DNA from 3 places in the Saccharopolyspora sp. 6M genome. Region 3 is predicted to be linked to each of the others. Evidence: riboswitches for the same ligand, from Rfam matches in the RefSeq annotation. Region 3 holds a riboswitch; each other region holds the start of a gene.
What was found. A riboswitch is a leader RNA that binds a small molecule or an ion and turns the genes downstream of it on or off. The one in region 3 is predicted to bind cobalamin.
Positions count from the first base shown of each region.

Region 1: linked by a shared signal. The riboswitch ahead of LCD31_RS07005 (hypothetical protein) and the one ahead of LCD31_RS17895 (ABC transporter substrate-binding protein) in region 3 are both predicted to bind cobalamin.
Region 2: linked by a shared signal. The riboswitch ahead of cobN (cobaltochelatase subunit CobN) and the one ahead of LCD31_RS17895 (ABC transporter substrate-binding protein) in region 3 are both predicted to bind cobalamin.

Region 1 covers NZ_JAIUJZ010000038.1:36,229-47,039, forward strand. Annotated here, with positions in the region: gene LCD31_RS06985 (acyclic terpene utilization AtuA family protein) at 1-1,087, shown strand, start outside; gene LCD31_RS06990 (CoA transferase) at 1,074-2,555, shown strand; gene LCD31_RS06995 (MFS transporter) at 2,684-3,940, opposite strand; gene LCD31_RS07000 (PLP-dependent cysteine synthase family protein) at 3,937-5,040, opposite strand; gene LCD31_RS07005 (hypothetical protein) at 5,037-5,894, opposite strand; cobalamin riboswitch at 6,048-6,233, opposite strand; gene LCD31_RS07010 (DUF3558 family protein) at 6,428-6,952, opposite strand; gene LCD31_RS07015 (2-hydroxyacid dehydrogenase) at 7,195-8,169, opposite strand; gene LCD31_RS07020 (GntR family transcriptional regulator) at 8,246-8,917, opposite strand; gene LCD31_RS07025 (ribokinase) at 8,940-9,848, opposite strand; gene LCD31_RS07030 (dihydrodipicolinate synthase family protein) at 9,841-10,716, opposite strand; gene LCD31_RS07035 (Ldh family oxidoreductase) at 10,740-10,811, opposite strand, start outside.
Region 2 covers NZ_JAIUJZ010000164.1:901-10,160, reverse strand. Annotated here, with positions in the region: gene cobN (cobaltochelatase subunit CobN) at 1-3,609, opposite strand, end outside; cobalamin riboswitch at 3,732-3,864, opposite strand; gene cobG (precorrin-3B synthase) at 4,118-5,338, shown strand; gene LCD31_RS20825 (precorrin-8X methylmutase) at 5,335-5,982, shown strand; gene LCD31_RS20820 (precorrin-2 C(20)-methyltransferase) at 5,991-7,538, shown strand; gene LCD31_RS20815 (cobalt-precorrin-6A reductase) at 7,526-8,263, opposite strand; gene LCD31_RS20810 (cobalt-precorrin-5B (C(1))-methyltransferase) at 8,287-9,260, shown strand, end outside.
Region 3 covers NZ_JAIUJZ010000131.1:21,889-32,699, reverse strand. Annotated here, with positions in the region: gene LCD31_RS17910 (LLM class flavin-dependent oxidoreductase) at 1-746, shown strand, start outside; gene LCD31_RS17905 (ABC transporter ATP-binding protein) at 736-1,509, opposite strand; gene LCD31_RS17900 (iron ABC transporter permease) at 1,506-2,528, opposite strand; gene LCD31_RS17895 (ABC transporter substrate-binding protein) at 2,525-3,541, opposite strand; cobalamin riboswitch at 3,625-3,758, opposite strand; gene LCD31_RS17890 (TetR/AcrR family transcriptional regulator) at 4,054-4,590, opposite strand; gene LCD31_RS17885 (multidrug efflux SMR transporter) at 4,565-4,939, opposite strand; gene LCD31_RS17880 (multidrug efflux SMR transporter) at 4,936-5,256, opposite strand; gene LCD31_RS17875 (DEAD/DEAH box helicase) at 5,442-7,631, shown strand; gene LCD31_RS17870 (cytochrome P450) at 7,635-8,840, opposite strand; gene LCD31_RS17865 (cyclopropane-fatty-acyl-phospholipid synthase family protein) at 8,950-9,771, opposite strand; gene LCD31_RS17860 (NADP-dependent oxidoreductase) at 10,184-10,811, opposite strand, start outside.

The DNA.
Region 1 (10,811 bases), on a different contig from region 3:
GATCGCCGAGGTCGCCGCCGACGGGTCCAGCACCATCACCAAGCACGCCCGCGACGGCGGCGCGGTCACCACCGACACCGTCACCGCGCAGCTGGTCTACGAGATCCAGGGCCCGACCTACCTGAACCCGGACGTCACCACGCACCTCGACGCGGTCGCGCTGACGCCGGACGGCCCGGACCGGGTGCGGGTCACCGGTGCCACCGGTTCTCCCCCGCCGCCGACGACGAAGGTCGCCGTGTTCGGCGGGATCGGGTACCAGGTGGTGAACACCGCGTTCGTGACCGGCCTGGACGTGGCCGCGAAGGTCGAGCTGCTGCGCACCCAGCTCGCCCGCGACCTGCCCGAGGGCATCACCGAGCTGGACGTCACCCCGCTCGGCACCCCCGCCGCCGATCCGGCGACGCAGTGGGCGGCGACCGTCCCGGTGCGGGTGATGGCGACGGCGGCCGAGCGGGAACCGCTGGAGCGGTTCGACGCGGCGGCGCGGCTCGGGTCGCTGTACTTGCAGGGCCTGCCCGGTTTCTTCCACGACGGCGCCGCCGGGCTCACCTCGACGCCGCGGCCGCGCATCGACCACTGGCCGGCGCTGCTGCCGATGTCCGAGGTGCCGCACCGGGTCCGGTTCGCCGACGGGTCCGAAGTGGACGTGAAGCCGCCCGTCCGCACCGAAGCCGCGGGCGCCCAGCCCGTCCACCCGGAACCGGCCGCGCCGGAGCTCGGCGAGACCCGGTCGGCACCGCTGGGGACGCTGGCGCACGCGCGCAGCGGTGACAAGGGCGGCAACAGCAACGTCGGCGTCTGGGTCGCCGAGGAGCGGGCGTGGCCGTGGCTGCGGGACACCCTGTCCACCGCCGCGCTGCGCGAGCTGCTGCCCGAGTGCGCCGGGCTGGACGTGGTGCGCCACGAGTTCCCGGAGTTGCGGGCCGTGCACTTCGTGCTGCGCGGACTGCTTGGCACCGGTGGCTCGTCGAACCTGCGCGTCGACCAGGTAGGCAAGGCCGTGGGCGAATACCTGCGGGCCAAGCACGTGCTCATCCCGGTGGAACTGCTACCGGACGGAGGAGGGAACCATGTCGCTGACTGACCGCGTCACCAAGGCGGTGGCCGAACCGTCCACTTCGGACGAGTTCGATCCGGCGGGCGAGCTGGCGGAGGTGCTCGGCGGCGTCGGCATGAGCGCCGCGGACACCGGCGGCTCCATCACCTTCCACGGCGCGGACCCGGTGGTGCCCAGCACCCTGCGCCTCGGCGGGGGTTCGGCGATCGCACTGGCCGCGAAGTCGGCGGCGATCGCGAAGCTGTGGCGGCTGCGCGGCGGCGAGGGCCAGGACATCGAGGTGGACCTGCGGTCCGCGCCGCACCGGCTGTGCCCGTTCTACGACCGCCGGTGGGAGCTGGTCAACGGCTACCCGGCGGCCTCGGCGGCGAACCCGTCGAACGCGCTCGGGTTCGCCTTCTACCGCACCGCCGACGACCGCTGGGTGATGCCGCTCAACCCCTACCCGAAGATCAAGATCGCGGCGCAGAAGCTGCTGGGTGTCCCGGACGACGCGCAGGCCGTCGCGAAGGCGATCTCCGGCTGGAACGCGCTCGACCTGGAGAACGCGGCCGTCGAAGCGGGCACCGTGCTGCCGATGCTGCGCAGCACCGAGGAACTGCTCGCCGAACCGCACTACCGCGACGCCCTCGCCGACCTGCCGCTGATCGAGATCACCAAGATCGGCGAGAGCGAACCGGAACCGCTCACCGGCGGTGGCTCGCCGCTGGACGGCATCCGCGCGCTCGGCATGGGCCACGTCATCGCCGGAGCCGGGGTGGGGCGCGCCCTCGCCCTGCACGGGGCCGACGTGCTGAACCTGTGGCGGCCCGGCGAGATGGAGCACGACACCACCTACGTGACCGCGAACGTCGGCACCCGCTCCGCGACCGTCGACCCCTACGGCGCAGACGGGTCGCGGCGCATCCGGGAGCTGCTGGCCGGAGCGGACGTGTTCTTCGCCAACCGCAGGCCCGGTTTCCTCGACTCCATCGGGCTCTCCGCCGAGCAGGCCGCCGAGGCCCGGCCCGGCATCGTCCACGCCACCACCACCCTCAACGGCGAGCGCGGGCCGTGGGCGGGGCGCGTCGGCTTCGACCAGACCGCGGGCAGCCTCACCGGCATGATGAACCTGGAGGGCGACGGGGAGACGCCGGCGCTGCCGCCGATCCTGGTGGTCAACGACTACATCGTGTCCTGGCTGATGGCGACCGGGGTGGCCGAGGCGCTGGCCCGCCGCGCCGTCGACGGCGGCAGCTACCGGGTGCACGTGTCGCTGACCCGCGCCGCGCTCTGGATCCTGAGCCTCGGCGTGTTCGACAAGGAGTACGCGGCGGCCACCGCGGGCAGCGACGCCCGGCACGCCTACCTCGACCCGGAGACGTTCACCGCCGAGACGCCGCTGGGCCACTACCAGGGCGTCACCGACCAGGTCCGGATGTCCGCGACCCCCGGCCACTACCGCACCGTTCTGGTTCCCCGAGGCTCTTCCCGTCCGGAATGGCTAGACCGCTGAGCTGCGGGTGGTCGAACTCGGGTTGCTCAGCACTCGGGTGGCGGGTGGTCGACCTGCGTACGTGGTCGGCGGCTCAGCGGCTTCGCCGCTGACAGGAGAGGGCCGAGATTCGCTTGGTCCTCGGGCGGTCAGGCCTCGGCCGGGGTGGTGGGGGTGAGCGCTCCCCGGCGTTCCAGCAGGCGGGTGCCCGCGCTGCCGGCCAAGCCCACCAGCAGCAGCACCGCCCACGGCAGCCAGCGCATCCCCGGCTCGGCGAAGGCGTCCAGCAGCGCGCCCGCCAGCCAGCTGACCGCGGCCGCGACCAGGCTGGAGACCAGGTAGTAGAAGCCGTAGTAGGTGCCGGCGAGGCGTTCGCTGCCGACCGCGGGAAGCAGTTCCATCGCGAACGGGTTCGTCATCGCCTGCCCGACGGTGAACAGCACGATCGCGAGCACCACGGGCACGAACGCCAGCACCGTCCCGGCGATGCCGCCGACGGGTAGCCGTTCCGGCAGCACGGGTGCGGCCAGCAGGATCGGCACGAACGAGCCGCCCATGCAGGCCAGGCCGACCACGATGGACCGGCCGGAGCTCCACCGCGCCCGGCACCACTCGGTGATCCGCACCTGCCCGAACACGCCGATCAGCGTGGACACCCCGAACACGACGGCGATGGACCACGCCACCCCGGACACGCGCTGCGCCTCCAGCGGCAGCGTCAGGTAGAGCTGGTTGTAGAGCGCGAAGTACGCCGACAGCGCCAGGGTGAAGCCGAGGAACCGGCGGTTCAGCACCACTTCCCGCCAGCTGCCCAGCACGCTCTGGCGCTGCGGCTCGACCTCGCGGTGCGGCAGCACCAGCAGCTGCGCGCCGGTGAGCACCGCGAAGGCCACGCACGCCACCAGTGCGATGACCCGGAAGTCCACCGTCAGCAGCGCCGCGCCCAGCAGCGGCCCCACCAGGGTGCCCGCGTGCTGGAACACGTTGAACACGGCGAAGACCTCGGCGCGCCGCTCCCCCGCCTCGTGCATCAGGTAGGTCCGCACCGCCGGGTTGAACAGCGCCCCCGCCAGGCCGGTGAGGATCGCGGCGGCGAACAGGCCGGGCAGCGTGGTGAACACGGCGAACAGGCCGAACGACACCACGCGCAACGCGCAACCGGCGATGATCATCGGCCGGCAGCCGAGGCGGTCCGCCGCGGTGCCGCCGAGCAGGAACATGCCCTGCTGGCTCAAGTTGCGGACGCCGAGCACGAGCCCGACCACGGCGGCGCCGTAGCCGAGGTTCCCGCTCATGTACGCGGCCAGGAACGGCATCAGCATGTAGAAGCCGACGTTGATGCCGAACTGGTTGATCACCAGCAGCTTCGCCGCCGGGGACAACCGGGCGAACGCGGCGCGGTTCACGGCCGCACCTCGCAGACCGGGCATTCCGCCGGGCCGTCGGCTCGCCGGGCACACGGATCGACCACCTTGCGCGACCTCCTCCACGTCGTTCTGCTGTCCACTTCGGACGGTATGCCGTCCGCGTCCACCGGTTCGGCGGCGGGTTCCGGGAAGTCCTGCGCGGCGAGGAAGTCCGGGTCGTAGATCGTCCCCCAGTAGCGGTGCGGCCCGTCCGGGAACACCGCGGCCACCTGGTCCGCGCCGAGCTCCCGGGCGCACCAGGACGCCACCAGCGCCACCGCGCCGGTGCTCCAGCCGCCGGTGACGAACGCGCCGGCCCCGAGCCGGTGGCAGGCCGCGACGGACTCCGCCGCGCCGACCAGGTGCACCTCGTCGAACGCCGCGTAGTCCACGTTGCCGGGGTGGATGCTGCTGCCGAGGCCGCGCATCAGGCGCTTCGCCACCGGGTCGCCGAACACCGCGGACCCCGCCGCGTCCACCCCGACCAGCCGCACCCTGGGGGCGCGCTCGCGCAGCGCCCGCGCGATGCCGGCGCTGTGCCCGCCGGTGCCGACGCTGCACACCACGACCTGCGCGTCCGGCAGCTGGTCCAGCAGTTCGTGGCCGAGCGCGCGGTAGCCGGTGACGTTGTCCGGGTTGTTGTACTGGTCCGGCCAGTACGCCCCGGGCAGCTCGGCCAGCAGCTCCCGCACCCGGTCCAGCCGCGCGCGCTGCCAGCCGCCCACCGGGTGCGGGTCGCGCACCAGCTCCACCCGCACCCCGTGCGCGGTGAGCAGCGCGCGGGTCTGCCCATCGAGCTCCGCGTCGGCGACCACGACGACCGGGTGGCCCAGCGCGGTCCCCACGTATGCCAGGCCGATGCCCAGGGTGCCGCTGGTGGACTCGACGACCGTCCCGCCGGGGCGCAGTTCTCCGCGGGCCCGGGCCGCGGTGAGCATGGCGTGCGCGGCGCGGGCCTTCATGCCGCCCGGCGCGGTGCTCTCCAGCTTCGCCCAGAAACCCGGGTGCGGGAACGCGATCGGTGCGGCGACCCGCAGCAGCGGGGTGCCTCCGATCAGGTCCAGGGCCGAGTCGCAGCGGGCGGGCGCGCGACCCGTCACCGCACGACCTCGGTGGCGCGGGCGGCCTCGTAGGTGTGGATCGTGGTGTCCTCGCCGGAGAGCCAGAAGAACGGGTAGGGCTCCGCCGACAGCGCGCGCACCGGGCCGCCGAGCAGTTCCCGCAGCACAGCGGATCCGGTCTGCGCGAACAGGGTCAGCGGCAGGTCGCGGGCCGCGCAGGTCGCGGCGATGTCGTCGAAGGTGCCGTTGCCGAGGACCATGCCGGAGGCCAGCACCGCGTCCGCGCCGTCGATCGCGGCGGCGTGGTCGGTGCGGATCGGCTCGTCCCACTCGGTGCGGCCGCCCTTGAGGTCGCAGGGCACGTAGTCGAGCCCGCGGTCCCGCAGCGCGTCGAGCAGCGAGTTCACCACGCCGATCACCGCGACCCGGCCGCCATCGGGGACCGCGGTGATCGCGGCGACCGCGCGGGCGCGGGCGGTGGACTTGACCAGCGAGTCGCCCGTCGGGATCACCACCTGCCGGGACAGCGGGTGCGCGGCGTGCGGGGTGAGCGCGGCGAGGTAGGCGTCCAGCGCCGCGACCCGCACCGGCAGCAGCGGGTGCCGCAGCAGCTCGGCCGCGGTGCGGCCCACGGCGGCGCGCACCGCGTCCTCGTCCAGGGCGCCGGGTTCGACGGCGCACGAGCCGACGGCGTCGGCGATCCGGACGCTGAGCACGGTGTTGGTGTAGCCGGTGCCGCGCCCGGTGTGCCGGGCGGCCTGCACGGTCAGGAACGCGACGGCGGCGGAGAGCTCCGCCGGGCCGTTCCCGTCCGCATCGCGGACGTGGCCGGACAGCGCGGACTCGACCAGCGAGTCCACGTAGGACTGATCAGTGGTGGTGGCAGGACGCACGTGTCTCCCCGAGCTGGAACCGGAACGGAACGCACAGCGGCGGGACGAACCCGCGGGGACGACTAGTGTCCGATGTGGACGGTTTGCCGGACTTCCCGGCGCGATGCGGCGATGCGCGACACCACGTACCTCCTCCGGGGCTCCGCGACCCCGCACGAATCGGCACGACGGTGCCAGTCTCCTGGCTCGCGGATCGGCACCGGCCTCCGGCCTTCCCGCCGGGGACCGGCAGTGGCTCGGGTGGAGGACGACTCCCCACTCACAGTGGCGGGACCGCGCCGGATTCGCACCGGCTTCCTGCACACCGTCGTTCGAACGGCTCAGAAGTTCGCAGCCCCGGTGGCCGATGTCAAGGCCGCGGCCACCGCCCGGAACCCGCACCGCGGTCGGCGGAACCGGTGTCGCCGCAGGTGGCGGACACCGGCGCACGCATCGCCGTTCGCGAATATGACATCGGCGACTCCGGCTCCCGCGCCCGGTGCTGCCACCTCACCGGACGCGGGATCACCGCGACCTCGCCGTGCGCCCGGCGGCTAGGCGGCGGGCCAGGAGGGGACGGCCGCGTCGAGGGCCCGCTCCACCAGCTCGCACGGGTCGGCGGTGGCACCGCTGGGGATCTTCGACTTCGCCGACACCGCCTGGTCCGAGTCGGCGGCCACGACCAGTTCGCAGGTGCCGTCGGCCTTCGGGTCACCGGAGTTCGCGCGCACCGCCGGGTGCCCGCCGATGGTCAGCTCGCCGAAGTCGGAGTACTCCTCGGCCGCGTCCTGGAAGTCCTGCAGCGACCGGTCCGCGACCACACCGACCTCCAGCCGCACGCTGTCCCGCGGGGTGCTCCAGGTGCACGCGCCCGCGCTCTCCTTGCCGCCCAGGTGGAATCCCAGCTCGTGCACCGTCTGCTCGGGCACCAGGTCGCAGGGCTTCTCCCCGCTCGCGTCCTTCGGGGAGTCGACCTGCACGCCGCCGCATCCCGCCAGCGACAGCGCGGCGACGACGGCCAAGCCGACCGAGCCGAGCCGAACCGCGCCGATGCGGGGCACCGCAACCTTCTCGTTCACACTCATCACGCCTGCCGTTGATCCGGTCCGGATCGGGTCGATCCGGAGAACTCGCGCCCTCCCCGCTGGACGCGCTGATCATGTCCCGTGCGTCCAGCGGGCGGCTCCGGCAGCAACGCGGTTTCGGCCGTAGCGCCCAAGAATCGAGCGACCGGCCCGGCGCACCGGCTGCCCCGAGCGGACCAGGACCACCGGCGCTCCCACCCCCGAAAACAGCCCCCGATGACGAGAACCCGCCAACTTCAGCGGGGGCGCGGCTCGACCCCGTTGACCACGTCGGCGGGCCGCTCCCCGGTCAGCACGGCGGCGAGCTTCGCGAACAACCTCCCGCGGAGGTTGTGGTAGGCGTCCCAGGTCACGCCCGCGGTGTGCGGATTGAGCAGCACGTCCGAGCGGCCCCGCAGCGGCGAGTCCGCGGGCAGCGGTTCCTGCTCGAACACGTCCAGCGCCGCGCCCGCCAGCTGCCCGGAATCCAGGGCCCGCACCAGCGCCCGCTCGTCCAGGACGCCGCCACGCCCCGCGTTGAGCACGTAGCCGCCGCGCCGCATCCGCGCCAGCAGCTCGTCACCGACCAGGCCGTGGGTGGCGGTGTTCAGCGGCAGGTGCAGGCTCAGCACGTCCGAGGCGGCCACCGCCTCGGCCAGCGGCAGGTACTCCCGGCCCGGCTCGGACGGCACCGGGTCGTGCACCACCACCCGGGCGCCGAAGCCGTCCAGGCGACGGGCCACCGCGCGCCCGATGTTGCCGAAGCCGAGGATGCCGACCGTCAGCGCCGCCAGGTCGCGGCCGCGCAACCCCTCCGGTCCCCAGCCGCCGGATTCCACCTTGCGGTGCCCGGCCGCGTAGTGCCGCAGCAGGTACAGCAGCGAACCGACCGTCCAGTCGGCGACCGCGTCGGCGTTGAACCCGGGCAGGTTCGCCACCGGGATGCCGCGCTCGGCCGCGGCGAGGTGGTCCACGCCGTCGAAGCCGACCGCGACGGACTGCACGAGCTCGCAGCGCGGCATCGCGTCCAGCAGCTCGGCGCCGATCCGCCGCTCCTTCTCCAGCGGGGCCAGCACGATCGTCGCGGTGGCCAGCGCGTCCAGGTGGGCGGCGGGGTCCTGCTCCGGCCCGATCTCGGTGATCCGCAGCCCGGGCAGGTCCGGCAGGTGCTCGCGCAACGACGCCTCGGTGATGTCGTTGAGGTCGTAGAAGCTGACGATGTGACCGGTCATGGTTCCTCTCTCGGGGTGTTCCGGGCGCGCGGAACCCGCTCCCCGCCGGTGGCGAGGAGCCGGGTTCCGCGTGGTGTCAGGAAGTGGCGGCCCAGATGCGCTGGAGCGCGGCGAGCATCCGCTCCTCGGAGCCCGCCAGGTGCGCGGTGAGCAGCGAGGTGGCGCGCGCCGCGTCGCCGTCGGCGATCGAGGACCGCAGCTGCTCGTGCGCGGTGCACACCGGGCCCAGGTCCTCGTCCTCGCTGTTGGTGACCGCAAGCATGCTGGCGAACAGCGGCTCGATCTGCAGCCAGATCGTCAGCAGCCTGCGGTTGCCGCTGGCCTCGTAGATGCCGCGGTGGAACCGCAGGTCGTGCTCGGCGAACTCGGCGGCCCGGGGCGGCGTGGCCGTCTCGGACATGCCGCGCAGCCCGCGGAGCATGCCCGTCTCCGAGCGCTGCTCGCCGAGACCGATGGCGCTGGTCACGGCGAGCGTCTCGATGGCCTGCCGGATCGCGTAGAGCTCGCGGACGTCCGCGGCGCTCAGCCCGACCACGTGCACCCCGCGGCGCTGCGGTTCGACCAGGTTCTCCAGCCGCAGCAGCTTCAGCGCGTCGCGGACCGGGCCCCGGCTGACGTCGAAGCTCTCCGCCACGGAGTCCTCGACGAGGTGCGTGCCCGGCGAGATCTCCCCGCGCACGATCCGGTCCCGGAGCGTGCGGGCCAGCCGCTCCCCGAGCGAATCCGCGCGGACGAGCGAGTCGGACATGCATCCTCCCTCGATCACATCGTCAACCGTGGACAATAGTGGTCGCCGCCAGCAGCTCGGTCACCTCGTGCCGGTGCGGCATGCCGCCCGCGCCCGTCCTGGTGACGCTGAGCGCGGCGGCCGCGGCGGCGACCCGGGCGGCTTCGGGCAGCGCGGCCCCTTCCGCGAGCAGCGCGCCGAGCGCCCCGGCGAAGGTGTCCCCGGCGCCGGTGGTGTCCACGGTGGACACCGGCACGGCGGGCACGCGCCCGAGCGAGCGGCCGTCGGCGGCGAGCTCCACTCCGCGCTCCCCGACCGTGACCAGCACCGACCGTCCGCCGGTGGACAGCGCGCGCGCCGCGGCGGCCGGGTCCCGCTCACCGGTGAGCTCGGCGGCCTCGTGCTCGTTGGGCACCAGCACGTCCACCGCGTCGAGCAGTGCGGCGGGGAACGCCCGCACCGGGGCCGGGGTGAGCACGACGGTGCGGCCGAGCCCGGCGGCTTCGACGAGCACCGGCACCGGAACCTCGCCTTGCAGCAGCAGCACGTCCGCGGTCGCGATCGCCGCCCCGTCCGCGGCGCTGAGCTCGGTGAACTCGTCGTTCGCGCCGCCGCAGAAGACGATCGTGTTCTCCCCGGCGGCGTCCACGGCGATGTCGGCGGTGCCGGTCGGCGCCGAGGTGCGCAGCACGCCGGACAGGTCGAGCCCGTCGGCCGCCAGCCGCCGGGCGAGGAAGTCCGCTTCGCCGTCCGCGCCGACGCGCGCGCGGAAGTCGACGGTCGCGCCCATCCGGGCGGCCGCCACCGCCTGGTTCAGCCCCTTGCCGCCGGCGAAGCGGTCCCGGCCGAGGCCGCGCACCGTCTCCCCCGGCAGCGGCCTGCGCTCGACCCGGACCACGGTGTCCACGTTGGCGCTGCCGAGCACGCACACGCGCCCGCCGCGCTCAGCCATGGGCGGCGACCGCGCGTTCCAGTTCGGCGCGCCCGGCGGCGTCCACCGGGTCGAGCGCCATCCGGCTGGTGCCCGCCTCGACGCCCTGCAGCGCCAGGCCGGCCTTCATCCGCTCCGGGTCGCCGCGCACCGCGTCCACCGCGAGGTCGACGCCGTCCTGCGCCCGGGACACCGCGGCCGGGTCCCCGGCGGCGCCGGCGTCGGCGGCCGCCACGAACGGCTTGGGCAGCACCGAGGCGACCCCGGAGACCACGCCGTCGATGCCGCGCGCGGTCACCTGCGCGATGTCCCGATCACCACCGGTGAAGATCTGGAAGTCCGCCGGGACCGCGTCCCGGTAGGCGGCGACCGCGTCCAGCGACTCACCGCTGATCTTGGCGCCGACGACCGCGGGCAGCGCCGCGATCCGGCCCAGCAGCTCCGGCCGGACGGCGTTGCCGGTGCGGTCGGTGAACAGGTACGCGTACACGTCGAGCCCGTCGGCGTCGGCGGTGGCGGACCGGAAGAACTCCACGATCGCCTCGTCCCCGGCGGGCAGGTAGTACGGGGTGAGCACCGCGACCGAGGTGGCCCCGAGCTCGCGGGCGTCGGCGATCAGCCCCCGCACCTGGAACGCGCTGGGCGCGCCGACGTGCACGACGACCCGCTTGCCGCGCAGCACTTCCAGGCTGAGCCGTGCGAGGTCGTGCCGCTCCCGCTCGGTCAGCGAGGGGAACTCGCCGGTGGTGCCGAGCACGAAAGCCCCGTCGGTGCCGGAGGCGGCGATGAACTCGAGGATGCGGCGCGAGGCCGCCAGGTCCACCGACCCGTCCGCGGCGAAGCCGACGGGGGCGGCGGTGAGGATGATCGGCCGGTTCGGCGCGGTCATGTCGGTCCTTTCGGGGTGGTCGGTCACAACAGGCTGGTTTCGAGGGCGGCGAGTTCGGCGAGGGTTCCGGGCGGCAGCGCGACGGAGGTACCGGC
Region 2 (9,260 bases), on a different contig from region 3:
CGTCGCCGGCCCGTCCTCCAGGTCGCCTTCGGTTTGCAGGTAGATCTCGTGCAGGGCGGTGATCGTCTCCGGGTTCGGGGACTCCCACATGTTCCGGTTCGCCGCTTCCAGCAGGCGTTCCGCGATGCCGTGCAGCGCCCACGGGTTGGACTCGGTGAGGAACTTCTGGTTCTCCTCGTCCAGCACGTAGGTCTCGGCGAGCTTCTCGTACATCCAGTCGCCGACGACACCGGTCGTGGCGTCGTAGCCGAACAGGTAGTCCACGGTGGCGGCCAGCTCGAACGCGCCCTTGTAGCCGTGCTTGCGCATCGCGGCGAGCCAGCGCGGGTTCACCACGCGGGCGCGGAACACCCGCGAGGTCTCCTCGGTCAGCGAGCGGGTCCGGATGGCGTCCGGGCGGCTGCTGTCGCCGATGTAGGCCGCCGGTGCCTTGCCGGTCAGCGCGCGCACCGTGGCGATCATGCCGCCGTGGTACTGGAAGTAGTCGTCCGAGTCGGCGATGTCGTGCTCGCGGGTGTCGACGTTCTTCGCCGCCACCGAGATCCGCTTGTAGGCGGATTCCATGTCGCCGCGTGCCTCGGTGCCCTCCAGGCCGCGGCCGTAGGCGTAGCCGCCCCACACCGCGTACACCTCGGCGAGGTCGGTGTCGTCGCGCCAGTTCTTGCTGTCCATCAGCGGCAGCAGACCGGCCCCGTAGGCGCCGGGCTTCGAACCGAAGATGCGCGTGGTGGCGCGGCGCTCGTCGCCGTGCCCGGCCAGGTCGGCCTGCGCGTGGGCGCGCACGAAGTTCTGCTCGTCCGGCTCGTCGAGCGCGGCGACCTTGCGGACCGCGTCGTCGAGCAGCGTCACCACGTGCGGGAACGCGTCGCGGAAGAACCCGCTGATCCGCACCGTCACGTCCACCCGCGGGCGGCCCAGCTCGTCGAGCGGGATCACTTCGAGCCCGTTGACGCGCCGCGACGCCTCGTCCCAGGTGGGCCGCACGCCCAGCAGCGCCAGCACTTCCGCGATGTCGTCGCCGGAGGTGCGCATCGCCGAGGTGCCCCACACCGACAGGCCCACCGAGCGCGGGTACTCGCCGGTGTCGGCGAGGTAGCGCTCGATCAGCGAATCGGCGATGGCGTGCCCGGTCTCCCAGGCGAGCCTGCTCGGCACCGCCTTCGGGTCCACCGAGTAGAAGTTCCGGCCCGTCGGCAGCACGTTGATCAGGCCGCGCAGCGGGGAACCGCTCGGGCCCGCGGGCACGTAGCCGCCGTCGAGGGCGTGCAGCGTCGCGGTCATCTCGTCGGTGGTGGCGTCCAGCCGCGGCACCACCTCGGTGACGGCGAACTCCAGCACCCGCACCACGTCGTCCGGCGCGTCGCCCAGCACCGAGCGGCACACCTCGACGACCGCGCCGAGCTCCCAGCCGCGCTCCTCCAGGCCCGCGACGAGCGCGTGCGCGGAGGTCTCCACGTCGTCCACGGTGCCGCGGGCGACGCTGCCGTCCTCCAGCATGCCCAGCGCCTCGCGCAGGCCGGGCAGCGCACCGCTCTGCCCGCCCCACACCTGGCGGGCGCGCAGCATCGCCAGCACCAGGTTCACCCGCGCCTCCCCGGTCGGGGCGGCGCCGAGGACGTGCAGGCCGTCGCGGATCTGCGCGTCCTTGATCTCGCACAGCCAGCCGTCGACGTGCAGCAGCATGTCGTCGAACTCGGCCTCGTGCGGGCGCTCGTCCAGGCCGAGGTCGTGGTCGAGCTTCGCGGCTTGCATCAACGTCCAGATCTGGCTGCGGATCGCGGGCAGCTTCGCCGGGTCCATCGCCGAGATCTGCGCGTGCTCGTCGAGCAGCTGCTCCAGCTTCGCGATGTCGCCGTAGCTCTCCGCGCGCGCCATCGGCGGCACCAGGTGGTCCACCAGCGTCGCGTGCACCCGGCGCTTCGCCTGGGTGCCCTCGCCCGGGTCGTTGACCAGGAACGGGTACACCAGCGGCAGGTCGGCCAGCGCCGCGTCCGGTGCGCAGGACGCCGACATGCCCGCGGTCTTGCCGGGCAGCCACTCCAGGTTGCCGTGCTTGCCGAGGTGCACCATCGCGTGCGCGCCGAACTCGTCGGTCATCCAGCGGTAGGCGGCCAGGTAGTGGTGGCTCGGCGGCAGGTCCGGGTCGTGGTAGATCGCGATCGGGTTCTCGCCGAACCCGCGCGGCGGCTGCACGACCACGACCACGTTCCCGGCGCGCAGCGCGGCCACCACGATCTCGCCGTCCGGGTCGTGCGAGCGGTCCACGAACTGCTCGCCCGGCGGCGGGCCCCAGTGCTGCTCGACGCTCTCCCGCAGGTCCTGCGGCAGCGTGGCGAACCAGTCGGCGTAGCGCTTCGCGGGGATGCGCACCGGGTTGCCGGACAGCTGCTCCTCGGTCAGCCAGTCCGGGTCCTGGCCACCGGCGGCGATCAGCGCGTGCACCAGCGCGTCGCCGTCCTGCGCGGCCACGCCGGGCAGCGCGTCCGGGCCGTCCGCCGGGCCGATGTCGTAGCCGGCCTCGCGCAGCCGCCGCAGCAGGCCCACCGCGCTCGCCGGGGTGTCCAGGCCGACGGCGTTGCCGATCCGGGAGTGCTTCGTCGGGTACGCCGAGAGCATCAGCACCAGCCGCTTGTCCGCGGCGGGCACGTGCCGCAGCCGCGCGTGCTTCACCGCGATCCCGGCGACGCGGGCCGCGCGCTCCGGGTCGGCGACGTACACCGGGAGGCCCTCGGCGTCGTTCTCCTTGAACGAGAACGGCACCGTGATCAGGCGGCCGTCGAACTCGGGCACCGCGACCTGGGTGGCCATGTCCAGCGGGGACAGGCCCTCGTCGTTGTCCTCCCACGCCTCGCGGCTGGAGGTCAGGGTGAGGCCCTGCAGGATCGGCACGTCCAGCGCGGCGAGCGCGCCCACGTCCCACGCCTCGTCGTCGCCACCGGCGGAGGCCGTCGCGGGCTTCGTGCCGCCCGCGGCCAGCACCGTCACGATCAGCGCGTCCGCCTCGCGCAACGTGTCCAGCAGGCCCGCTTCGGGGGCGCGCAGCGAGGCGCAGAACACCGGCAGCGCCTGGCCGCCCGCGTCCTCGATCGCCTCGGACAGGGCGTGCGCGAACGCGGTGTTGCCCGCCATGTGGTGCGCGCGGTAGTAGAGCACCGCGACCTTCGGGCCTTCGGTCCGGCGCGGGGTCCGCTCCAGCAGACCCCACTTCGGCGTCTCCACCGGCGGTTCGAAGCCGTGGCCGGTGAGCAGCACCGTGTCGGACAGGAAGTTGAACAGCTGCGCCAGGTTCTCCGGTCCGCCCTGCGCGAGGTAGCCGTGCGCCTGCGAGCAGACGCCGCCGGGCACCGTGGAGCACTCCATCAGCTCCGCGTCCGGGGCCTGCTCACCGCCGAGCACCACGACCGGGCGCGGTCCGGCGAGCAGCGCGTCCAAGCCCTCCTCCCACGCGCGGCGGCCGCCGAGCAGCCGCACCACGACGAGGTCGGCGCCCTCCAGCAGCGGCGGCAGGTCGTCCACGCCGAGCCGAGCCGGGTTGCCGAGGCGGAAGTCCGCACCGCTGGCGCGTGCGCTGAGCAGATCGGTGTCCGATGTGGACAGCAGCAGGATCATGCGGCACGCTCCCGGCTGAGCAGGGACGCGGGCGTGCGGACAGGACGCATGGTCAACCTTCCTCGGGGTCCTCGCCCCGGAGTCGTCGGCACCCGGTGTGGCACCGGGCGGTGGCGGCGCCGGAGTGTCCTGGCTCCCGGATCGGCGCTCGCTCCGGCCTTCCCACCCGCGCGGCGCGCGGGCAGTGGCCTCGTACTCGGAGTCCGCTCCCCGGTGACAGTGGCGGGACCGCGCCGGACTCGCACCGGCTTCCTCCGCACGTCGCCGCCGACAACTCTCCGCAACGGGGCGATCGTTCGTCAAGTGGCCGATCGTGCGCACGCGGGAGAGATCCCGCACTCGGCCGGTCCGGCCGCCCGGTGAGGCGCATCGCGTTTTGCGGACGCGATCCGGGCGGGACGTAGTATCGACGGTCGCCGGTGCGCCCCCGAGTCCGCGCACCCCGGACAGCGGCGCCGTGCGCTGCGAGTTCCGGACCAGACCACGATCGACGAGAGCGGGGACGAGCGTGCCGCGACGAGCCGGACCCGACGCGTGCCCCGGCGCGCTGCGGGTGCACGAGGCCGCCGACGGGGGACTGGCCCGCGTCCGGGTGCCCGGCGGGCGGCTCGCGGCGCGGCAGGTGCGGGCGCTGGCGACCGCGGCCGCGCTGGGTGACGGCGGCTGGGAACTCACCTCGCGGGCGAACGTCCAGGTCCGCGGGCTGTCCGCGGCGGCGGTGCCGGAGTTCGCCGACCTGCTCGGCGCGGCCGGGCTGCTGCCGTCGCCGACGCACGAGCGGGTGCGCAACGTCGTCGCCTCGCCGCGCACCCGCCCGGGGGCGCTGGACGTGCGCGCGGTGGCGGTGGAACTGGACGAGCGGCTGCGCGCCGACCCGGAGCTGGCGGAGCTGCCCGGCCGGTTCCTGTTCACCGCGGACGACGGCGGCGGCGAGGTGACCGCGCTGGGCGCGGACGTCGCGCTGCACCCGGCGGACGGCTCGGTGGCGGTGCTGCTCGCCGGGGCCGACCTCGGGCTGCGGGTGCCCGCGGCCGACGCGGCCCGCGCCGCGGTGCTCGCGGCCGCCGCGTTCCTCGCGGAGCGGGACCGGCTGGGTGCGGAGAGCTGGCGGCTCGCGGAACTGCCCGGCGGCGCGGAGCGGATCGCTGGCCGCGTCCGGGAGGAATTCCCCTGCACCCCGGCGGAATCCGTGGTCACGCCCGGTGATCCGGTGCGCACGCACGCCGAGCTGGGCGTGCTGGCCCGCGACGACGACCGGGTCGACCTCGCCCTCGGCGCACCGCTGGGACGGCTGGACGCCGCGCAGATCGCGGTGCTCGCCGCGCAGACCGAAGAGATCGCCGCCCGGACCGCCGCACCGCACCCGCTGCGGCTCACGCCGTGGCGCGCGCTGCTGCTCACCGACGTCCCCGCGGCCGAGGCGCCGCGCAGGCTCGCCGAGCTGGCCGCCGCCGGGTTCCTCACCGACTCGGGCGCGCCGCTGGCCGGAGTGACCGCCTGCACGGGCAGCCCCGGCTGCGCGAAGTCCCTCGCCGACGTGCGCGCCGACGCGCTGCGCACCACCCGGCCCGGCCCGCTGCCGGTGCACTGGGCGGGTTGCGCGCGCCGCTGCGGCCGACCGGCCGGGCCAGGAGTGGAAGTGCTGGCCACCGAGGCCGGCTACGAGGTCGGCGGCCGTGCCGCCGGCGATACGTCCGCCGCGCTCGACGCGGCACGGAGGGCAGTGTGAACACCGCAGACAGCACCGGCGGCTACGAGTACGTGCGCGACGGCGCGGAGATCTACCGCCGTTCGTTCGCCACGATCCGCGCTGAAGCGGAACTCGACGGCATGCCACCGGAAGTCGCCCAGGTCGCCGTCCGCATGATCCACGCCTGCGGCATGGTGGACCTGGTCCGCGACATCGCCTGGTCGCCGCGCGCGGTGCTCGCCGCCCGCGAGGCGCTGCGCGGTGGCGCACCGGTGTTCTGCGACGCCGCCATGGTCGCCGCGGGCGTCACCCGGGGCAGGCTGCCCGCCGACAACGACATCCTCTGCACCCTCGGTGACGAGCGGGTCCTCGGCCTCGCCGCGGAACTCGGCACGACCCGCAGCGCGGCCGCGATGGAGCTGTGGCGGGACCGGCTGGACGGGTCCGTGGTGGCCGTCGGCAACGCGCCGACCGCGCTGTTCCGGCTGCTGGAGATGGTCGACGCGGGCGCGGGCAGGCCCGCCGCCGTGCTCGGGCTGCCCGTCGGGTTCATCGGCGCCGCCGAATCGAAGCAGGCCCTGGCCGACCACCCGGCGCTGGAGCACCTGGTGGTGCACGGCCGCCGCGGCGGCAGCGCGATGGCCGTGGCCGCCATCAACGCGATCGCGAGCGAACAGGAGTGAGCAGCACCGTGGAGCAGGCAGGCAGGTTGTTCGGCGTCGGGCTCGGCCCGGGAGATCCGGAGCTGGTGACGGTCAAGGCCGCCCGGCTGATCGGCGAAGCCGACGTGATCGCCTACCACAGCGCCCGGCACGGCCGCAGCATCGCGCGTTCCGTCGCCGCCCCGTACCTGCGGGACGGCCAGGTCGAGGAACCGCTGGTGTACCCGGTGACGACCGAGACCACCGACCACCCGGGCGGCTACCAGGGCGCCATCGACGAGTTCTACGCCGACGCGGCCGAACGCCTCGCCGCGCACCTGGCCGCGGGCCGCACCGTGGCGCTGCTGTGCGAGGGCGACCCGTTCTTCTACGGCTCCTACATGCACATGCACAAGCGGCTGGTGGGCCGGTTCGAGGTGGCCGCGATCCCCGGCGTGACCTCGGTGAGCGGGGCGGCGGCGATGCTCGGCAGGCCGCTGGCGGAACGCGACGAGGTGCTGACGGTGCTGCCCGGCACGCTCGACCCGGACGTGCTCGCCGAGAAGCTGGCGGGCACCGACGCGGCGGCGGTCATGAAGCTGGGCCGCACCTTCGACGGGGTGAAGGCGGCGTTCGAGAAGGCGGGCCGGCTCGACGAGGCCTACTTCGTGGAGCGCGCCACCACCGACCGGCAGCGGTTGCTGCCGCTGGGCGAGGTGGATCCGGCGTCGGTGCCGTACTTCTCGCTGGCGCTGCTGCCGAGCCCGGTGAACGCGGACAGCCCGCTGAACCTGACCGACGCGTCCGGGGTACCCGTTTCCGCTGCGGCGCAACGGGAAACTCCCGAGCCCGCGCCGACGGCGAGCACCGGCGAGGTCGTGGTCGTCGGCCTCGGCCCGGCCGGTCCGCAGTGGACCACGCCGGAGGCGCACACCGCCGTCGCCGCCGCCGACGACCTCGTCGGCTACGGCCCCTACCTGGACCGGTTGCCGACGAACCCGCGGCAGCGCAAGCACGCCTCGGACAACCGGGTGGAGGCCGAGCGCGCCGAGTTCGCCCTGGACCTGGCGCGGCGCGGATCCCGCGTCGTCGTGGTGTCCTCGGGCGATCCGGGCGTGTTCGCGATGGCCAGCGCCGTGCTGGAGGTCGCCACCGAGGAGCGGTTCGCGGAGGTGCCGGTGCGGGTGCTGCCCGGCCTCACCGCGGCGCAGGCGGTGGCGAGCCGGATCGGCGCGCCGCTGGGCCACGACTACTGCGTGCTGTCCCTGTCGGACCGGTTGAAGCCGTGGGAGGTCATCGTCGAGCGGCTGGCCGCGGCGGCGAAGGCCGACCTGGCGATGGCCATCTACAACCCGGCCTCGCGCAGCCGCACCTGGCAGGTCGGCGCCGCCCGCGACGTGCTGCTGGAGCACCGCTCCCCGGAGACGCCGGTGGTGATCGGCCGCGACGTGGGCGGGCCGCAGGAGTCGGTGCGGGTGGTGCCGCTCGGCGAACTCGATCCGTCCGATGTGGACATGCGCTGCCTGCTGCTGATCGGCTCGTCCACCACGCGCTCGGTCGGCGGGACGGTGTTCACGCCGCGCCGCTACCCGGCGTGACGCAGCCGTTCCACAGCGGCGGCCACGGTCCCCACCACGGGCACCGGTGGTTCCGGCGGGCGCCGCACCAGCACCACCGCGACGCCCAGCAGCCGGGCCGCATCCAGCTTCGGACGGGTCATCGGGCCGCCGCTGTCCTTGGTGACCAGCACGTCGATGCGGTGCTCGCGCAGCAGCGCCACCTCGTCGTCGAACGCGAACGGGCCGCGGGCCAGCAGCAGCTCGGTGCGCGGCGGCAGCGGCGGTTCCGGTGGGTCCACGGCGCGCACCAGGAACCGCAGGTCCAGGTGCGCGAACCGGTGCACGCCCTGGCGGCCGGTGCTGAGGAAGATCCGCTCGCCCAGGCCGGGCAGCGCGGCGGCGGCCTCGTCCAGCGAATCCACCAGGTGCCAGTGCGGTTCCGGTTCCCAGCCGGGCCTGCGCAGCACCAGCAGCGGCAGGCCCGCCAGTGCGCAGGCGCGCACCGCGTTCGAGGTCATGGCGGCGGCGAACGGGTGCGTCGCGTCCACCACCTCGTCGATGCGTTCGGCGCGCAGCCACGCGGCGAGGCCCTCGGCACCGCCGAAACCGCCGATCCGCACCTCGCCCTCGGGCAGCCGCGGGTCGCGCACCCGGCCCGCCAGCGAGGAGATCACGTGCACCGCCGGTTCGCCGCCGAGCCGGGCGGCGAGCTCGCGGGCCTCCGCGGTGCCGCCGAGCACCAGCACTCGCCGCACCTCGACCATGCGGCCAGCCTAGGCGGTGCGCTATGACCGGCCAGGCGCTGCGCTACGGCTGGACGACCGGCGCCTGCGCCACGGCGTCCACCGCCGCCGCCTACACGGCGCTGCTCACCGGCGGGTTCCCCGATCCGGTGGGCATCGTGCTGCCGAAGGGGCACCGCCCCGAGTTCGCCCTCGCCAAGGAACGCCTCGGCGCCGGGTCGGCGATGGCGGCGATCGTCAAGGACGCCGGGGACGACCCGGACGTGACGCACGGCGCGCTGGTGTCGGCCACGGTCCGCCCCGCCGAACCCGGCGCCGGGGTGGTGTTCCGCGCCGGTCCGGGCGTGGGCACCGTGACGAAACCGGGCCTGCCGCTGCCGGTGGGCGAACCGGCGATCAACCCGGTGCCGCGCGAACTCATCCGCGGCGTCGTGCGGCAGGTCGCCGCCGAGCACGGCGGCAGCGGGGACGTGGTCGTGGAGATCTCCGTGGAGAAAGGGGAGGAACTGGCGCGGCGCACCTGGAACCCGCGCCTCGGCATCCTCGGCGGCCTGTCCATCCTCGGCACGACCGGCGTGGTGGTGCCGTACTCGTGCTCGGCGTGGATCGACAGCATCCGCCGCGGCGTGGACGTGGCCCGGGCCGCCGGGCTGGAGCACGTCGCCGGCTGCACCGGCAGCACCTCGGAGAAGCTCGTCGACCGCACCTACGGCCTCGCGCCGGAGGCGATGCTGGACATGGGCGACTTCGCGGGCGCGGTGCTCAAGTACCTGCGGCGCCACCCGGTGCCCCGGCTGACGATCGCGGGCGGCATCGGCAAGCTCGCCAAGCTCGCCGACGGGCATCTGGACCTGCATTCGAAGCGGTCGCAGGTGAACTTCGCGCTGCTGGCCGGGATCGTGCGCGACGCGGGCGCCTCCGTCGAGTTCGCCGAGAGCATTCGCGGCGCCAACACCGCGCTGGACGCGCTCACCCGCTGCCAGGCCGAGGACATCCCGCTCGGCGACCTCGTCGCCGC
Region 3 (10,811 bases):
TGTTCGACCACCTGATGCCCATCGGCGGTGACCTGGACGGCCCCGTCTACGAGGGCTGGACGATGCTCGCCGCCCTCGCCGCCGCCACCCGCCGGTTGCGCGTCGGCGTGCTGGTGACCAGCAACCGGTTCCGGCCGCCTGCGGTGCTGGCGAAGATCGCCACCACGGTGGACGTCATCTCGGACGGACGGCTCGACTTCGGCATCGGCGTCGGCTCCCGGCCGGACCACCCGCTGGCCCGCCGCGAGTACGCCGCGCACGGGATGCCGTTCCACGACACCGCCCGCGCGGTCGGCGCGCTCGACGAGGCCTGCACGGTGATCCGACGGCTGTGGACCGAGGACGAGCCGTTCGACTTCGACGGCGAGCACGTGCGGCTGACCGGCGCGTTCGGCAACCCGAAGCCGGTGCAGCGCCCGCACCCGCCGATCCTCATCGGCGGGCGCGCCGCGGCGACGCTGCGGATCGTCGCCGCGCACGCGGACGTGTGGAACATCCCCGGCGGCGACATCGAGGACGCGAAGTCCCGCAGCGCCATGCTGGACCGCCGCTGCGCCGAGATCGGCCGCGACCCGGCGGAGATCACCCGCTCGATCCACCTGGCGGTGGACTACGAGCGGCCCGCCGAGACCCGTGAAGCGATCGGCGCGGCGGTCGAGGCCGGGTTCACCCACGTGGTGCTGGGCCTGCCCGCGCCGTTCCCGCCCGGGGTCGCCCGCTGGGTCGCCGACGAGCTCATCCGCTGACCGGCAGCTCCGGCAGGAACCGGACGTGCGGATGGCCGTCCACTTCGGACACCTCGCAGCGGACGCCGTAGACCTCGGCGATGGTCCGCTCGGTCAGCACCTCCCGCGGGGTGCCCGCCGCCACCACCCGGCCGCCGGAGAGCACCGCCAGCTCGTCGCAGAACATCCCCGCCAGGTTCAGGTCGTGCAGCGCGATCACGCTGGTCACCGGTAGCCGCCGCACCAGCGCCAGCAGGTCCAGCTGGTGGGCGATGTCCAGGTGGTTCGTCGGCTCGTCCAGCACCAGCTCCACCGGTTCCTGCGCCAGCGCCCGCGCGATCTGGGCGCGCTGGCGCTCCCCGCCGGAGAGCCCGTGCCAGCGCCGGTGCGCCAGCCCGTCCAGGCCGGTCTGCGCCAGGGCGCGGCGGATGATCTCCTCGTCCGCCGCGCTCCGCCCGCCCCAGCCGCTGCGGTGCGGGGTGCGGCCGAGGGCGACGACCTCGGCGACGGTGAGGTCCACGTCCGTGCCGACCTGCTGCTCGACCACCGCCACCCGCCGGGCCAGCTCGCGGCGCGGCCAGCGGTCGGTGGTCCGGTCACCGACCGCCACCGTCCCGCTCGCCGGTCGGCGCAGGCCCGCGAGCAGCCGCAGCAGCGAGGACTTCCCGGATCCGTTCGGCCCGAGCAGGCCCACGGTCCGCCCGGGTTCCACGCGCAGCCGCACCCCGTCGAGGATCAGCGCTCCCCCGGCCGACCAGGACACGTCGTTCGCGGTCAGGCTCACGAGACCCTCCCCCGCTTGGCCAGCAGCACGGCGAACGCGGGCACCCCGACGAGCGCGGTGACCACGCCGACCGGCACCTCCTGCGGCGCGGCGATCGTGGTGGCCAGCACGTCCACCCACACCAGCAGCACCGCGCCCAGCACCGCCGTCACCGGCAGCAGCGCGCGGTGCCGCGGTCCGACCAGCAGCCGCGCCGCCTGCGGCAGCACCAGGCCGACGAACCCGATCGCGCCCGCGGCGGCCACCAGCGTCGCCGCCAGCAGCGCCGTCGCCACCAGCAGCACGATCCGCAACCGCTGCACGTGCACCCCGAGGGAGGCCGCCGCGTCCTGGCCGAACGCGAACGCGTCCAGCGCCCCAGCCCGGGCCAGGCACAGCACCAGGCACGCCACGCACACGATCCCGGCCAGCACCACGTCGTTCCACCGCGCCCCCGACAGCGAACCCAGCAGCCAGAACAGCACCCCGCGGGTCTGCTCCGCGTCCGCCGACGTGATCACGATGTAGGAGGTCAGCGCGGAGAACAGCTGGGTGCCCGCGACCCCGGCCAGCACGGTGTGCCCGGCGGCGCCACCCGCGACCGACGCCAGCAGCAGCGCCAGCGCGAACACCACCAGCGCTCCCGCGAACGCCCCCGCGGTCAACCCGATCGCCCCGGCCCCGAGCCCCAGCACCACCAGCGACACCGCGCCCGTGGAGGCCCCGGCCGACACCCCGAGCAGGTACGGGTCGGCGAGCGGGTTGCGCACCAGCGACTGCAATACCGCCCCGCACACCCCCAGCCCGGCACCGCAGATCGAGGCCAGCAGCGCCCGCGGCAACCGCAGCTGCAGCACGATGCCCTGCCCGATGCGGGACACCTCGGTGTCCACCAGCCCGAGCCGGTGCCCCACCACGCTGCCCACGTCGGCGACCGACAGGTCCGCGGGCCCGAGGGTGACCGCGGCGGCGATCGACAGCAGCAGCGCCGGGATCCCGGCCAGCACGATGGCGGAGGCGGGCAGCCGCCCCGCCGTCACCGCTGCCGGTCCAGCTCGACGAGCCGGTCCGCGAGCCGCTCGATGCCCTGCACGGTGCGGAGGCTGATGTTCAGCTCGGTGCCGGTCATGCTCAGCAGGTGGTCGTCGCGGACCGCGGCGAGCCGGGACACCGCCGGGTCCTCGTGCAGGAACCGCTCCTTCGCCGCGAGCCCGTCGCCTTCGCCGTCGCGGGTGAGATCGCCGAGCACCAGCAGGTCCGGGTCGCGGGCCAGCACGTCCTCCCAGGACACCTGCGGCCACATCGAGGTGACGTCGTCGTAGGCGTTGCGCACGCCCAGCTCCCTGGCCATGATCGCCGGAGACCCGGTGGAGCCCGCCACGTACGGGGATTCGGTGCGGGCGAACCAGAACAGCACCGAGATGTCGCCGCGCGAGTCCAGCCCGGCGACCTTCTGCCGCGCCGCCTCCACCCGGCCGCGCAGCTGCTCGTTGAGCGCCCGGCCCCGCTCGGGGACGCCGAACAGGTCGGCGATGTCCTGCACCTCCTGGTGGATGTCGGCCAGCTGCACCGGTTCCGGCAGCGGCGCCTCCTCCGGCAGGCAGTTGCTCGGCGACAGGTAGGTGGGCACGCCGAGCTCGGTGAACCGCTCGCGGTCGGCGACGCGCTCGTCGGTGAACATGGCCTGGTAGGCGCCGAGCACGATGTCCGGTTCGGTGTCCAGCACGGACTCGAACGACGGGGTGTTCTCGGCGAGCTTCGGCACCCGCGCGTTCGCCGCGGCCAGCGGCGGGTCGACCGGCTCCGTCCAGGTCGCGGTGCCCACCATCCGGTCGGCCAGTCCCAGCGAGAGCATGATCTCGGTGGTCGACTGGTTCAGCGACACCGCCCGCCGCGGCGGTTCCGCGACGGTGACCTCGGTGCCGCAGTTGTGCAGCGTCGTCGCCCCGGCGGCGGGTGCGGTGTCGTCGGCGGGGGCGGCGCAGGAGGCCAGCACGGTCGCGGTCAACGCCACCAGTCCGGCCCGGAACGCGCGGGGGCGCGAGAACGGCATGTCACGTGGTTCCTCACCCCGGACCCATGCGCGGGGCCCGGCAGGCTGCGACCCGGCACCGAGTGCGGTCCGGGGAGCCAGCCAGGTCTTCGGGCTCGGGTTCGCCGGGCGAGGTCCCTTCCCGGACCCGGTGGTCCAGTGGTCGCGGCCGTGCGGCCGTTCCTCGCCCATCGCCCCTACCGCTGCGCGTCAGCTCCGGATTCCGACCGGATTCCCTGCCCTCGCGGGCGCGACTGGCTCCCGAGCACCCTAACCGGACATACCACTACCCCATCAAGGTGATGTTCCTCGCTGCGGGCACCGCCACTCGTTCTGCTTTCGGGGATGGGTGGCGGACTCAGCGCTTTCCTCGCTGCGGGATCGTTTTCACAGGTGGCTCCGCCACATGCGAAAACGCTGTTCTCGCGAGGAAAGCGCTGAGAACCCGCGGGTGGTCGACCTGCGCGCGTGGTCGCTGCTCAGCGGCTTCCCCGCTGACAGGGAACGACCCCCGAGCAACGGACGAACAGACATCAGTCCGGTTGCAACATCGTGCGGATGTTCTCCACCGGCGGGGTTCGCTCCTCGAAGAGGCATTGCATCTGGTAGCCGTCGGCGGTCGCGGCGAGCCGGTCCGCCGCCGGAGCGGGCAGCACTTCGGCCAGCTTCTCCCGCAGGTGGACCAGCGAAGCACGGCTCACCGCGCGGAATTCCGGGTCGCGCATGCCGAGGACGTACAGCTCGTAGGTGACGACGCTGGTGCCGCGCTCCGCGGTGAGGTGGTGGTGGACCAGCTCGGCGAGCCGGGCGACGACGGTGTCCGCGGTGACCCCGCGCAGCCACTCGTCGAGGGACTCGGCGCGGGAACGCAGCACCCGCCTGCTCGCCTCGATCAGCAGCGCGCGCACCGATTCGAAGTGGTAGGCGACGGAACCGACGGGCACCCCGGCCTGCTGCGCGGCGGCGCGCGCGGTGACGCGGGAGGTGCCGCCGTCGCGGATCAGCTGGATCGCGGCGTCCACGATCCGCTCCCGCCGTTCGGGATCATTCGGGGTGTTCTTCGGCCGCACCGCGTTCCTCCCGCGAATCCCGCCTCGCCAGGTTGATCATCGCGACGCCGCCGATCACGCACGCGACGCCGAGCCATGCCACCGGGGGCAGGTGGTCGGCGAACAGCACCGATCCCAGCAGCGCGACCCCGGCCGTCCCCGCGCCGGTCCAGATCACGTAGGCCACGCCCAGCGGGATCACCCGCAGCGCCCGCGACAGCAGCACGACCGTCGCACCGTAGCCGACCACCGCGACCGCCGACGGCACCGGCGCGGTGAAACCGGCGGAGGCCCGCAGCGCCAGGGTGGCGACGATCTCCAGCACGATGGTGCCCGCGAGGTGCGCCCACGCCCGGCGCGCCGCGCTCATCCGCCCGTCCCGGTGCCGAGCAGCACGATGCCGAGCAGCGTCACCGCCATGCCGCCGAGCTGCACCCGGCTGGTGCGCACCGCGAAGAAGACCCGGTCCACGGCCACCAGCACCACCGCCGCGGCGCCCGTCCACACCGCGTACACGAGTCCGACCGGCAGCCGCTGCACCAGCCAGGACAGCAGCACGGTCGCGATCGCGTACCCGGCGATCGCCGCGATCCCCCAGCCCCAGCGGGTGAATCCGCGCGAGGCCCGGGTGCACAGCGAACCGCACAGCCCCGCGGCGATGGCCAGGCACAGCATCCCGAACGTCATGCCGACAAGAGTATGTACAGCTGTTCATAAATGGCAAGCGGCCGTCCCGGCGGACCCTGCGGCACCGGCGTCCGGTGATCCGGCAGGCTTGTCGGGGTGCCGCGGTCGCGGACCACCCGCTCGGTGGCTGCCCGCACGCTCGGACGGTGCGGTACTGACGAGCACGGGATTCCTGGGGAGGAAGCATGCAGCTCGACGACGAGCCAGGCGAGGTGAAGGCGGGTCGCGCGGCGCGCGCCGCGCTGGCCGGGGCGCGGTCGTTTCGCGCGGCCGCGCACGGGCTGCTCGCCGAACCGGACCGGCTGCGCGCGCTGGCGCGGCGGCGGTACGACGCGTTCCGGCAGCGGGAGGCGTGGGAGCGGTTGCGCGCGATGCCGGTCGGCAGGCTCCGCGAAGCCGCGCAGGGCAGGCTGCGGCTCGGCGAGCTGGAACGCGCCGGCTTCCGCACCGTCGCCGACGTGGCCGCCGCGACCCCGGAGCGGTTGCAGACCGTGCCCGGCGTCGGCCCGGCCATCGCGCGACAGGCCGCGGACGCCGCCGGGCGCCTCGCGCAGGCCGGCGCGCAGGACGTCGTGGTGCGCCTCGACCCGGACCGGCGCGATCCGGAGCACGCCGCGCTGCTGGCGGCGGTGCGCGCCTGGGAACTCGCCGGAGAGCGGATCTCCGCGCTGCAGGAGGAGATCCGGCGCGGGCTCGGCACCCTCGACGAGCTGGAACCGCCTGCGCAGCGGACCCGCAGCAGGCTGCGGATGTGGTTCACCGGGGCCGGTCGCGGGGCCGCCGCGCTCGACGCGCGGGCGCGGCTGGACGGGCTGCTCGCCGAACCCGGCATCCGGCAGGTTCGCGCCACCGCGGCGGACGCCGTCGGCGCGGAGGAGCGGCTGGCGCCCGCGGCGCTGTGGCAGGACTACGAACGCCGCGCCGCCACCTACAACACGCTGCTCGCCGAGCTCACCGGCCACGCCGGGACCGCCGCCGGAGCCGCCACCGGGCAGCTGCCGCCGGAGCAGGAGCGGCAGGTCACCGCGACCGGGCTCGACACCGGGCTGATGCGGGTCGCGCTGCGCGGCTACCAGGCGTTCGGCGCGAAGTTCGCCCTGGCGCGGCGGAAGTCGATCCTCGGCGACGAGATGGGCCTGGGCAAGACGGTGGAGGCGCTGGCCGCGATGGCGCACCTCACCGCGCGCGGCGGCACCCACTTCCTGGTGGTGTGCCCGGCCGGAGTGCTGATCAACTGGGTGCACGAGACGTCCCGGCGCAGCGCGCTCGTGCCGCACCCGCTGCACGGCCCGGACCGGGACGCAGCCACCCGCGAGTGGCTGCGCGACGGCGGGGTCGCCGTCACCTCGTTCGACACCCTGCAACGGCTGCGCGGGGTGGCGGACGCGCCGCTGTCGATGGTCGTGGTGGACGAGGCGCACTACGTGAAGAACCCGCAGGCGCAGCGCTCCCGGGCGGTGGTGTCCCTGGTGGGCCGGGCGGACCGCGCGCTGCTGCTCACCGGCACCCCGATGGAGAACCGCGTCGACGAGTTCCGCACCCTCGTCGGCTACCTGCAACCGGAGGTGGCCGCCCGGCTCGACGCGCGGGACGCGCTGGCGCCGGGCCGGTTCCGGCGGGCGGTGGCACCGGTGTACCTGCGGCGCAACCAGGAGGACGTGCTCACCGAACTGCCCGAGCTCATCGAGCTGGAGGACTGGGTCGAGCTCACCGGCTCCGACGACACCGCCTACCGGAACGCGGTGGCGTCGGGGAACCTGATGGCCATGCGGCGCACCGCCTACGAGCAGGCCGGTTCGGCGAAGCTGGCGCGGCTGCGGGAGATCGTCGAGGAAGCCGCGCAGCAGCGGTGGAAGGTCGTCGTGTTCACCTTCTTCCGGCCGGTGCTCGCCGCCGTCCGCGAGGCCGTCGGGCCCGCCGCGATGCCGAAGGACCTGGACGGCCACCTCACCGACAAGCAAGGACTCGTCGACGAGTTCTCCGAGCGGGACGGGCACGCCGTGCTGCTCGCCCAGATCGACGCGGGCGGCACCGGGCTCAACATCCAGGCCGCGAACGTGGTGGTGCTCGCCGAACCGCAGCTGAAACCCAGCGCGGAGGAGCAGGCCATCGCCCGCTGCCACCGGATGGGCCAGACCCGCAAGGTCCACGTGCACCGCATCCTCGCCAAGGACACCGTGGACCAGCGGCTCCGCGAACTCCTCGAGGGGAAATCGCGCCTGTTCGACGCCTACGCCCGGGAGAGCGCCGCGAAGCTCACCGACCCCGAGGCGCTCAACACCCGTCCCCTGGACGAACGCCGCCTGCACGACGCCACCGTCCCCGTCGAACGCCGCATCGTCGAGGTGGAACGCGACCGCCTCGGCCTCGGCTGATCCTCACCAGGTGACGGGGAGGGCGTGCAGGCCGAAGATGGCCGCGTCGTTCTTGAGCGGGATCTCGTCGAGCGCGGCCGTCGGGCGCAGGCCGGGGATCTTGCGGAACAGGGTGTTGTAGACGATCTCCAGTTCCATCCGGGCCAGGTTCTGGCCGAGGCACTGGTGCGGGCCATAGCCGAACGCGACGTGCTGGCGGGCGCCGCGCTCCACGTCGATCTCCTCGGGGCGCTCGAACGCGGCCGGGTCGCGGTTGGCGGAGCCGCCGAGCGCGAACACGCCCTCCCCCGCCTTGATGGGCTGGCCGCCGATCTCCAGGTCGTCCTTGGCGATCCGCACCGTGATCAGGTCGGTGATGCTGAAGTAGCGCAGCAGCTCGTCCACGACTTCGAGGGTGCGTCCCGGTTCGGCGATGACCCGGTCCCGCAGCCGCGGGTTCTGCATCAGCGCCAGCGAGCCCAGCGAGATCATGTTGCCGGTGGTGTCGTGCCCCGCGGTCAGCAGCAGGAACGCGAGGTCGACGAGCTCGGCGTGGTCGTAGGAGCGCTCCTCGGCCGGTTTCGCGGCCTGTCGGCTGAGCAGGTCGTCGCCGGGCTCCGCCTCCTTCGCCGTCACCAGTTCGTCCAAGTAGGACTGGAGGTCGAAGAAGGCGCGCTGCCGGGCCAGCGGCGGCTCGGTGGTGTTGAGCATCGTCGAGGTGCGGTCCTCGAAGAACTCGTGGTCGGCGTAGGACACGCCGAGCAGTTCGCAGATCACCAGCGACGGCACCGGGAACGACAGCGCCCGCACCAGGTCGGCCGGCTGCGGCCCGGCCAGCATCGCGTCCACCGCCTCGTCGACGATCTGCTGGACGCGGGGTCGCAGCGCCTCGGTCTTGCGCACGGTGAACTCGCCGACGACGGCCCGGCGGGCGCGGGTGTGCACCGGCGGGTCCATCCCGGCCAGCGACAGGGTGGAGTCGTTGTCGCTCTTGGCGAGCTCCACCATGTGCGGGAAGTTCGGGTCACCGCGGTCGGAGCTCAGCCGCGGGTCGATGAGCGCCTTGCGCACGTCCTCGTAGCGGGTGACGATCCACGCGTGCCTGCCGGTGGGCAGCAGCACGCGCTGCACCGGCGAGTTCTCCCGCAGTTCCGGGTATTCGTCCGGTAGCCGGTACGGGCACCTCCGCGGCGGCGGGAACGCCAAGGCGGTGTCGTCGTGTTCGACCATCTCGGTCACAGCAGACCATCCCTCATCAACGATCGGCGGGGAGGTGAACGGCCCACCGGCCCGCGTTCCCGGGACGGATGGGCCATTCACCTGGGTGGACCCGCGGAGATCAGGCGGGCTTCTCGGCGGTCAGCAGGACCGAGCCGAACTCGTCCACGTCCACCATGTCGGCGGGGCTGAACTTCGTGTCCGCCTCCTCCTGGAAAACCGGGTCGAGCTGGTCGTTGGCGGCGCTCATCTGCTGGAAGGTGGGGCGCACGCTCTGCTCGGTGATGTCGAGCAGTTCGGCGAACCGCAGCCCGGCGCGGCGCAGCATCGGCAGGTAGTCGTCCCCGTCGGCGAGGGTCATGATGAAGTCGCGCAGGCAGCGGTCCACATGCTCCTGCTTGTCCGCGGGAATGGGGCCGCGGGCGAAGAAGTCGGTGAGGGTGAGCCGGCCGCCGGGCTTGAGCACGCGCTGGATCTCGCTCAGCACCTGCTCGCGGTCGGGCATGTGGAAGATCGACTCGATGGCGATGGCCGCGTCGAAGGAGGCGTCGGGGAACGGCAGGTTCATCGCGTCGGCATGCTGGAACTCGACCTGGCCGGCGAGCCCGGCGTCCTGCGCGAGCTCGGTGGCGCGGCTGATCTGGTCCCGGCTGATGGACACGCCGGTGACGTGGGCTCCGGTGCGGGCGGCGATGCGGCTCGCGGGCTGGCCGAGTCCGCAGCCGACGTCGAGCACGCGGTGCCCGGCCCGCAACCGCAACCGCTCGGTCATCATGTCGGTGAGCCGGTCGGCGGCCTCCACCAGCGGCACCTCGGAGTCGTCGAGGTCCCAGAATCCGAGGTGCAGGCTGCCGCCGGTGCCTTCGGTGTCGAGCGCGGTGAGGCGGTCGTAGAGCAGGCCGACCTCTTCGGGGACGGACAGGGTGGTGTTCTGGGCGGACATGGTGGCCTTCCTTCTGTTCTCACTGGACCGGAGCGGTTCGGTGGCGTCCGCGCGATCGGCGGCGACCTGGCGCCCGGAGGTCGTTGCTGTGCCGGGGAAGCTGTGCCGGGGAAGCTGCGTCGGGGATTCCGTGCTGTCGTGGAGAAACCGGGCCGCGTCGGAGGCTGTCGGAGAAACGGCGCCGCAGCGGAGTTCCGCCGCCGCGCGGGGAAACCGTCCTGCCCCGCACGATCGGGGCACACCGGAGATCGGCCGCGTCAATCGAAAACCTTTGCTGCGCCGAGGAATCGTGGCGTGATCGAGGAACCGCACCCCTCCCGGAAACTACACCGGCCGCGGGCCGACCTGGGACTCTTCCGCGGATTCTGCCGGAACCACTGGGGAATTCACTGGTCTTGATCTCCTGGTCGGATCAGTCGACGCGCACGAGGGTCTTGCCGGTGTTCTTCCCGCCGAGCATGTCCAGGAAGGCCTGCGGGGTGTTCTCGACGCCCTGCACCACGGTCTCCCGGCACCGCACGTCGCCGCGGGCGAGCCAGCCGCCCATCTCCGCGAGGAACCGGTCCTTGACGTGCTCGTAGTGGCCCACCAGGAATCCGCGCAGCGTGATGCCCTTGCCGATGGCCTGCACCAGGTTCCGCGGCCCCACCACCTCACCGCGCTCGTTGTACTGGGAAATGGCGCCGCACAACGCGAATCGGGCGCCGGGCCTCGCCAGCAGCAGGGCGGCGTCCAGGTGGTCGCCGCCGACATTGTCGAAGTAGACGTCGAACCCGTCCGGGGAGGCCTTGACCAGTTGCTGCCAGATCGGCCCGTCCCGGTAGTCGAAGGCGCGGTCGAACCCGAGTTCCTCGGTCAGGTAGCGCACCTTCGCCGGGCCGCCCGCCGAGCCGATGACCTTGGCGGCGCCGCGCAGCTTCGCGATCTGACCGACGATCGAGCCGACGGTGCCCGCCGCGCCGGAGATGAACACCGTGTCGCCGGGCCGGAACTCGGCGGCTTCGAGCAGTCCGGCGTAGGCGGCGTGGCCGGGCATGCCG